4 regions of the Rhizobium binae genome follow, and region 1 is predicted to be linked to each of the others. Evidence: riboswitches for the same ligand, from Rfam matches in the RefSeq annotation. Region 1 holds a riboswitch; each other region holds the start of a gene.
The links. Region 1 has a riboswitch for cobalamin ahead of cobU (bifunctional adenosylcobinamide kinase/adenosylcobinamide-phosphate guanylyltransferase). Riboswitches for the same ligand answer to the same signal wherever they lie in the genome.

Region 1 (2,192 bases):
TCCGTGCCGATGCCGAGGCCGAGCAGCACGCTGGCCGGCACCTCGCCGTTCCTGGCTTCGATCATCACGGGCTTGCGGGCGATGCGTGAGGCGACTTCGCTCTTCACGCGGCCGAGGCCGTCAGTGTCGATCAGGTCGGTCTTGTTGAGCACGATCAGGTCGGCACAGGTCAGTTGATCCTCGAAAAGCTCCTCGATGGGGCTCTCGTGATCGAGCGATTCATCCTCGACGCGGCGGGCATCGACGGCATCGTGATCGTCGGCGAACCGCCCGGCGGCAACGGCTGCGCTATCGACCACGGTGATGACGCCGTCGACAGTGACTTCACTGCGAATATCCGGCCAGTTGAAGGCGGCGACCAGCGGTTGCGGCAGCGCAAGACCCGAAGTTTCGATGACGATATGGTCTGGACGCTGGTCTCGCTCCAGGAGTTTGGTCATGGTCGGAATGAAATCGTCGGCCACCGTGCAGCAGATGCAGCCGTTGGTGAGCTCGATGATATCGTCCTCGGTGCAATTCTCCGCGCCGCAGCCCTTCAGCACGTCGCCGTCGACGCCGAGATCGCCAAACTCATTGATGATCAGCGCGATCTTCCTGCCGCCCGCATTGGTAAGCAGGTTGCGGATCATCGTCGTCTTGCCCGCACCCAGGAAGCCGGTGATGACGGTTGCGGGAATCTTCTGGTGGTTCATGGAACTTCAACCCTTCATTTTCAGCGGCAGCCCTGCCGCGATGAAATAAACTTCGCCGGCTTTCGCCGCGATCATCTGGTGCAGCCGGCCGGCATGGTCGCGGAACTCCCGCGCCATGCGGTTCTCGGGCACGATGCCGAGGCCGACTTCATTGGAAACGATGACAAGGCGCGCCTTTGCCTGCGGCAGCCACGCCGCAAGCGCGGCAGCCTGTAGCGCGGTATCGCGACCTTCCATCATCAGATTGGTCAGCCACAACGTCAGGCAATCGATGAGGATCGCCCTGCCCGCGCCATCGATGGCCGCAAGCCGCTCGGCAAGCGCCAATGGCTCCTCGTGCGTAGTCCAGGAGGAGCCGCGATCGGCCTTGTGCTGATCGATCCGCGCCTGCATCTCCTCGTCCCATGCCCGGCCAGTCGCGATATAATGGCGCTCGAGGCCGCTCGCTGTGACGAGGTTTTCGGCGAAGCGGGATTTACCGGAGCGCGCGCCGCCGAGAACGAGGGTGGAATTGGGAAGGCAATCGGTCATGCCGAGGCGCTCCTGCTGGGGAGGTCGGTGCCTCGATTTGCTCCGCAGATACCACAGCTGGCGGTCGAGCGGGGCGCCACGTTCTCGACGCAGGAGACTGAAAGCCTCTCATCTGCCACACAAGGCAGAGCCGAATTCATTCGTTCAGCCAAAACAACCTCCGTGCTGGCAGCGGGCTCTTTGCCCTGGATTGGGCTTTTCGCCCGGCACGGGATGGCAGGTCTCCTGGCTCGCGGGTATCGGCCACGATCGGGGCGGACCGGAAACCGGTCGCCCCTGATCGTGCCGGCGGACCCGCCTCACCTTCCCGGCTGCTTCGGTGAAGAGGTGGACGATTCGTAGAAATAGAGGCGTCCGACCCCGGTTGTTCACCATGCATTTCCAGTGGCTTTTCCGGCATCTCGTCCTTTCCGCCCGCCCGCACCATTGCTGGCTGCCGGCGAAAAGCGCTGAATGCCGGATGGAAGACCCTAACCGCTCTACAGTCGCGGGGTCGGCTGTGATGAAGGCGCCCGGCTTGGGTCCGCCCCGTCACATTCCCTTTTCATCCGGAAGAGCGCAACGCCGATCCGGAACCATCCGTTATGTCGGGATGGTCAGGCGACCATCCTTATAGCAAAGATGGTTAGGCAAGCCGGCGATTGAAGTCAACGACCTTCGCGGCCGCCTCGCACCGGATTAGCCACGGAGCTATAGGCCAATACGACTGAGTCTACCGGAAAAATCGTCTTTTATCAGAGTCTTACGTCGTGAATATTTGATCGGCGCGCCGGCTTTTCGCCGCAATTGCGTTGCAAGCGGACTGCGCCGTCGCCCTTGAACGGGTCTCTCCCCGCCTAGTTGTTTAGCCATGCTCATGAAATTGGATCGGCGCCGCTTGCGGGCGCTGCGTGTTTTCTTCGATCCGGGACGGTTGCGTGCACTGACCCGCCGCAGCGAGGTCGGCCTGTCGCTGGCAGGCGCCGTCGT
Region 2 (2,192 bases), 1.0 Mb from region 1:
GCGAGTTCGATGATCCCACGGCGATAGTCGGAAATCACCGCCATCTCGCCATGGGAAATCTCCGGGATATCGAGGCCGGCATGGCTGCCCCCGGCGCTGCGGCCGTGGGCAAGGCAATTTCCGGCAATGAAGAGCAGCGTGCCCGCACCGAGAACCAGCCCCCGGGTCAAGCCCAACGGCGAGAATGCAGCGAGCCTACCGGTAGACGGGATCACTGAAATGCCGGCCGCGTCCCGCCTTTGGCGGCAAGGCGCTTTTCCGCCAGTACCCCGAAGGCAAGGCCGAGCACTGCCCAAAGGATCGCGTGCATGCCGAGCGAGGTCGTGCGGAAACGCCAGAGCACCATCGCGGAGAAATTCTCCGGCACCTCGTTGATCGGCGGCAGCAGAAAGAGCACGAGGCCGATGAAAACGAGATAGGCGGTGCCGGCGACGATCGCGCCGTTCCAGAGACCGAAACGCTCGGAAAGACGGCGTGAAAGCGCGACCGCCGCGATCAGCGCGGCAAGCGAGACGACGATCATCAGGAAGAACAGCTCGGTCCTGACGCCGATCGTATCGGGATTGCCGACCGCCGGCGGGTTGGCCGGGTATTTAATGCCGGGAACCAGGACGACCGCCACGAAGGCGGCGATGGCGATGACGGCCGAGGTGCCACGCGCCGAAAGGCTGCTGAAACGGCCGTGGACGAAGGCGAAGGCGAGCGAGAAAAGACCGCCGACGGCGATGCTGTAGGCCATCACGCCGGTGAAAAGGCCGATCCCGGCCTGCGTGGCGCGGCTGACGATTTCGGGTTCAGCAGCTTCGCCGGCCGCCTGCGCGCTCGCCTCCTCGAAGGAGATCGCCGCATCGACCAGCGGCTCGCCGAAGACACGGGCGAAGGCGAAAACGAGAATGCCAGCAATCAGGCCCGCGAGCATGCCGCGAAGCAGAAGATTTCCAACCATGTCAGATTCCCTTAGTGGCAGGGAAAGCCGAGGAGGTGACGGCCGTCATGCACGAATTCATGCACGTACATTCCGTTGAACAGCGCCATCGCGCCTTCCTCGGTGCCGACGAAATAGACGGCTATGAGCATCAGCAGACCGCCGAAGATGGCCCAGGGCAGGATTTCTCCTACGGGGATCGGCGCCGGTGCCGCGACGGGCGCGAAAGTGGTGTCAGACATGTATTCCTCCGGAATGACGCGTTCAGTCGAAAGAGTGCTTGTGCGGCAGGGTCTGACTTCCAGCGCGAAGACCTTCGACACGCTGGTTACAGTGGCGCGACCGCGCCGGATTTTCACCGGCTTCCAAACCCGCAACGCCACGGTTATATCTGCTCGCCGGAGAGACTGTCAACGAAACTTCACCGAGCCGGCAAGGCTCGTCCCCATAGCATTCCGGGAGATGAGATCGATCGTGAATACGCGCCTCACCTGGATTTGCCACGGCGCGACGGCGGCAAGCCGCAAGGCGCTGTTCCCGCTCGACGAACCGCTCGATGACAGGGCAGCCGAGGAGGCCGGCAGGATGGCCGCCCTGCCCCGCGCCGACCGCATCATCACGAGCCCCGCTTTGCGTGCCCGCCAGACCGCCGAAGCCCTTCGTCTTCAAGCCGAAACAGACCAGGCGCTACGCGATTGCGATCACGGCCGCTGGGCAGGCAGGCCGATCACGGCGATCGGGGCCGAGGAACCTGACGATCTCTTGGCCTGGATGAGCGATCCGGAAGCCGCACCGCACGGCGGTGAGAGCTTTTTGGCTCTGCGCAGACGCGTTGCCGGCTGGATGGATGAGCAATCCCTGCTCGCAGGCCATGTGATCGCCATCAGCCACGCAGCCGTCATCAGGGCGGCGGTCGCGCATGTGCTTCAAGCGCCGCTTTCCGCCTTCTGGCTGATCGACGTCGAGCCGCTCGCCGTCCTTCGCATGACCAGCAACGGACAGCGCTGGTCGCTGCGCCTTTAGATGTGGAGCCTTTCCTCGCCGTCAGATCCGAACACCGTGGCCAGGAAAGAGCGGCGCATTAGCGATCCCTGATAAGATCCAGCCTTACGCAAGCAAATCGCGTCATCTCTATTCAACCGGGTTTGACCGGGACTACTTCCTTGTCCCAAGGAGATGGAAGACATGGCATATGACTGGAGTGGGGAACGCACGCGGCGCCTGCGCTTGATGCGTGTCGCGACCTTCATTATCGTCGGTCTGGTCG
Region 3 (2,192 bases), 140 kb from region 1:
CATGGCTCGATCACGACGATCCGCACCAATCCGGCGACAAAGAATGCAGCGACAACACCCGCGCCGCAGCCATCCGTTCCAGATCGTCCCTATGATCCCACGCAGAACAAGGTCCGCCAGGTCGGCCCGCAATTCTTCGCCGGCGACCAGGGCTCGATCGATCTTGCCAACCCGGCAACGCCAGGCCCTCAGCCGCAGCAGCAGTGACCGCTACTGCTCGCTCCGTCCCCAGCCATCATGGAAGACGAGTTCCTCGAGTGGCAGCCGCTGCCGCCAGCCTTTGACGGAAAGCTCCGGCTCGTCATACAGCCGATCGACGAAGCCGGCGCAGAGCCAGGCGACCACCTCGATATGATCGGGGATACCGAGAATGGTTTTCAGCTCGCCTTCGCGAAAGATACTGACCCAGCCGATGCCGATCCCTTCGGCGCGCGCCGCAAGCCAGAGGTTCTGGATGGCGCAGACCGTCGAATAGGAATCCATCCGCGGATTGTGCGTGCGGCCCAGCACGACGCTGCCGCTGCGTGTAGGATCGCAGGTCACGCAGATCCCAAGTGGCGCCTCGGCGATGCCTTCAAGCTTCAGGGAGCGGTACGCCTGCCGCCGCTCGCCGTCAAACATCAGCGCCGCTTCCTCATTCGCCTTGGCAAAGGCATCCCGGACACGCGCCCGCACCTCCGGTTTTTTCACCAGGATGAAATTCCACGGCTGCATGAAGCCAACAGAGGGCGCGTGATGGGCGGCCGTCAGAAGCCGCGCCACGACGTCATCCGGCAACAGATCGGGCAGGAACTGGCTGCGCACGTCGCGCCGCGTCATGATCGCGTGATAAACGGCCTCGCGTTCGGCGAGAGAAAAACCTGATGCCACCGACATGGCATCCTCATCAAAGGGTCGCATCGTCAAATCCCCAACAACGCAACCGCCCGCCGTCCGCGCGGGTTGGGTCTATCTTGCCAGGCCGGTCTTCTGACTTGGCGTCATCCGTCTGCCGCAGCCTTCCCGGCAATAGCCAGTGGCATGATGAAGCGGCAGGCGTCGGCCTTACAGCGTTGGGCACGTTCCGGTCCTGCACCGGATTCCCGATTCTCCCGCCTGACCGGCGGGCACCTGACCGGGCATCTATTTCAGTAAATGAGCACCGGGGCAAGAACCGGCGAGAGTGCGAGAGCGAAACAACTTTCGCCTGGCCTGCATCCCATTCCACTTTATCATTTATTCACATGTCAAATACACAATTCGTTTGCGCGTTTTGGGTTGCAACTCCGACATGGGCATGATCGCTCATAATGTGACCGTCAGCGTGGATGCCCGTGTCGATACGCCGGTCATGTCCGACCGAGCCGCAATTCCAGGCCCCGCGGATGTTCCAATTTTTGAAAACGATGCCTCTGACAGCCAAGCTGGCGGCGATTATCGTTGCCGTCAATCTTTGCGGCATTTCGGCCCTCGCCACCTATACCTGGGTGTATGAAACCCGGGCGCTGATCGACGGCGCCAAGGCAAACTGGTCGAAGGATGTGGAGCAGTTTGCCTCTCTGGCCGCAGGCGGCGTCAAATGGGGTAAGGCGAATGCGGTTCGCGAGGCCTATTCGCTTTACCGTGACGACCCCTCGCTCGATCTCGTGCAGTTTGCCGCATTCAACGCCGAGCCCACCGCCGTCGATAGCTGGTCACGCGACGGCATGGCCAGTTTGACCACGCCGGCCGATCTGGCGAAGCGCCTCAGTGCGAAACCCGACAAGACAACGGTCGATGATGGCGGGATATCAGCCGGATTGGTCACGATTATCGCCCCGCTGCCGGTGGACAAGTCAGGCAAGGCAACCGGTTACATCGTCACCAACTGGTCGGTCGAAAAGATTGCTTCCGAAGTCAGGCAGAAAGTCCTCGTATCGCTGCTCACGCAGTCGGTTATCACCGCGCTTGCCGTCATCGCCTTTCTTCTCGCCATGCGTAGCCTCGTTGGCCGCCCTCTCAGAATCCTCAGCGAGCGCATCGGCGCGCTGCAGAAAGGCGATCTGACCTCCCCCGTCACCTATAAAGAGAATGGCGATGAAATCGGCTTTCTCGCGCGGGCACTCGAGGTCTTCCGTCACGAGGCGATCGCAAAAGTCGAAAGAGAGCAGGCTGCTGCCGAGCAGAGCGCCGCTTTCGACGCCGAACGGGCCCATAACGCGTTGCTGACGGAA
Region 4 (2,192 bases), 1.4 Mb from region 1:
CCGGCATGCTCGGCATCGACTGGCGCGGCGAGATGATGCCGCAAGACAAACAGAAGGCCGTCGGCGAATTCAAACGCCGGGGCTTCATCGTCGCCAAGGTCGGCGACGGCATCAACGACGCGCCCGCGCTGGCGGCTGCCGATATCGGCATTGCCATGGGCGGCGGCACCGACGTGGCGCTGGAGACGGCCGATGCGGCCGTGCTACACGGACGCGTCGGCGACGTGGCGCGAATGATCGCGCTTTCGCAGCGGACGATGCGCAATATTTTTCAGAATATCACCATTGCGCTCGGGCTGAAGGCTGTCTTCCTGGTGACGACGATCATCGGGATGACCGGGCTCTGGCCGGCGATCCTCGCCGATACCGGCGCCACCGTGCTGGTGACGTTCAACGCGCTCCGGCTGCTTCGAATAAGGGGATAGGCGCTTGTCTATTCGGCTCGATTCGAGCCTTCGAAATTGAAGATCGCAGAGCCGGCTACAGGCGGGCTCTATTCGTTCCGATGTTCTCCACAGCCCATTTTGCTTAAACATTCGTTATCCATGTTTTTCACAGGAACGCAGCGATTTCAGCCCGCTCGTAACGCGATGCATCAACCACCCATTGACGCTTTTCTCGATTCGCGTACTATATCTAGTGTTCGAGGTGCCTTCGATTCGTCAGGATCTGGGGGCGAAGATGGGAATACGGTGCGTTTCGCCATGATGGCGCAACAAGGCCGGAGCTGCCCCCGCAACTGTAAGCGGCGAGCAACTGTCCGATTTCAGGTCACTGAGGCATGAGGCCTCGGGAAGGCCGGGGCAGGGTGCTTCGACCCGCTAGCCAGGAGACCTGCCTTGAACGAAACGTCCACGGGCGGGGTGTCCGGAAGGTCGCGTGCATGAAGCGGAATGATCCGCGCCTGTTGCGCTGCCCCGAACGTCCGCATGCGCACTTCGGGGTTGAAGTCATGTCCAGAACATCAAGGCCGCCGCCCGCACAAATCCGGAAAGAGATCGTATCGGGCGTTTAAGCCGCCGACTTTGCCAGATCACCATCAAGCGTTGCCCCGGACGTCGCAAGGCGTCCGATCCGAGTATTGCGTCCTGAATTCTTTGACATCACGAGGAACATGATGAGCGTTACCGTCTACAGCAAACCTGCCTGCGTCCAGTGCACCGCCACCTATCGCGCCCTCGACCGCCTGGGCGTCGATTACGATATCGTCGATATCTCGCAGGACGCCGAAGCGCTCGATCGCGTCCGCAGCCTCGGCTACATGCAGGCGCCGGTCGTCATCGCCGGCGAGCGGCATTGGGCGGGTTTCCGTCCCGATATGATCAGTGCGCTCTCCTGACCGGAAAACGGCGGTGGGGCTGATCGTCTACTATTCCAGCCGATCGGAGAACACCCACCGATTCGTCACCAAGCTCGGGCTGCGCGCGGCGCGCATTCCTTCTAGCGGCGGAGAGGCGTTGCGTATCCGCGAGCCTTTCGTTCTCATCGTGCCGACCTATAGCGGCGACAGTGGCAAGGGTGCCGTTCCCAAGCAGGTGATCCGTTTCTTGAACGATGCGGAGAATCGAGGACACATCCGGGGCGTTATTGCCGCGGGCAACAGCAATTTCGGCGAGACATACGGGCTCGCCGGCGACGTGATTTCGCAGAAATGCCAGGTGCCCTACCTCTACAGGTTCGAGCTCATGGGCACGGAAGAAGATGTCGCCAACGTCAAACACGGAATGGAACGATTTTGGACACGGCAACAACTCTGACGCGGGATGCGGGCGCAAAACCGCATAGCACTTTTGCTCACCCCGCCGGCGAACGCCCTGTAAAAGCGGCGGAAACGCTGGACTATCATGCGCTGAACGCCATGCTGAACCTCTATGACGATGAGGGACGGATCCAGCTCGACAAGGACCGCTTGGCGGCAAAGCAGTATTTCCTGCAACACGTGAACCAGAACACCGTGTTCTTTCACAATCTCAGGGAAAAGCTCGATTACCTCGTGACCGAGGGCTACTACCAGCAGGAGGTGCTCGACCAGTATTCCTTCAATTTCGTACGCGAACTGTTCGATGAGGCCTATGCCCGAAAGTTCCGTTTCCCGACCTTCCTCGGTGCGTTCAAATATTACACCAGCTATACGCTGAAGACCTTCGACGGAAAACGCTATCTCGAGCGCTACGAGGACCGCATCTGCATGG

Region 2: linked by a shared signal. The riboswitch ahead of J2J99_RS17870 (CbtB domain-containing protein) and the one ahead of cobU (bifunctional adenosylcobinamide kinase/adenosylcobinamide-phosphate guanylyltransferase) in region 1 are both predicted to bind cobalamin.
Region 3: linked by a shared signal. The riboswitch ahead of bluB (5,6-dimethylbenzimidazole synthase) and the one ahead of cobU (bifunctional adenosylcobinamide kinase/adenosylcobinamide-phosphate guanylyltransferase) in region 1 are both predicted to bind cobalamin.
Region 4: linked by a shared signal. The riboswitch ahead of nrdH (glutaredoxin-like protein NrdH) and the one ahead of cobU (bifunctional adenosylcobinamide kinase/adenosylcobinamide-phosphate guanylyltransferase) in region 1 are both predicted to bind cobalamin.

Annotation. Positions count from the first base shown of each region.
Region 1 covers NZ_CP071604.1:2,649,545-2,651,736, forward strand. Annotated here, with positions in the region: gene cobW (cobalamin biosynthesis protein CobW) at 1-692, opposite strand, end outside; gene cobU (bifunctional adenosylcobinamide kinase/adenosylcobinamide-phosphate guanylyltransferase) at 699-1,223, opposite strand; cobalamin riboswitch at 1,422-1,818, opposite strand; gene J2J99_RS12990 (chloride channel protein) at 2,074-2,192, shown strand, end outside.
Region 2 covers NZ_CP071604.1:3,654,081-3,656,272, forward strand. Annotated here, with positions in the region: gene J2J99_RS17860 (hypothetical protein) at 1-176, opposite strand, end outside; gene J2J99_RS17865 (CbtA family protein) at 212-946, opposite strand; gene J2J99_RS17870 (CbtB domain-containing protein) at 958-1,167, opposite strand; adenosylcobalamin (AdoCbl) riboswitch at 1,166-1,321, opposite strand; gene J2J99_RS17875 (histidine phosphatase family protein) at 1,400-1,948, shown strand.
Region 3 covers NZ_CP071604.1:2,508,436-2,510,627, forward strand. Annotated here, with positions in the region: gene J2J99_RS12290 (DUF2865 domain-containing protein) at 1-207, shown strand, start outside; gene bluB (5,6-dimethylbenzimidazole synthase) at 211-900, opposite strand; cobalamin riboswitch at 943-1,129, opposite strand; gene J2J99_RS12300 (methyl-accepting chemotaxis protein) at 1,365-2,192, shown strand, end outside.
Region 4 covers NZ_CP071604.1:4,039,120-4,041,311, reverse strand. Annotated here, with positions in the region: gene J2J99_RS19710 (heavy metal translocating P-type ATPase) at 1-425, shown strand, start outside; cobalamin riboswitch at 630-856, shown strand; gene nrdH (glutaredoxin-like protein NrdH) at 1,118-1,339, shown strand; gene nrdI (class Ib ribonucleoside-diphosphate reductase assembly flavoprotein NrdI) at 1,353-1,757, shown strand; gene nrdE (class 1b ribonucleoside-diphosphate reductase subunit alpha) at 1,736-2,192, shown strand, end outside.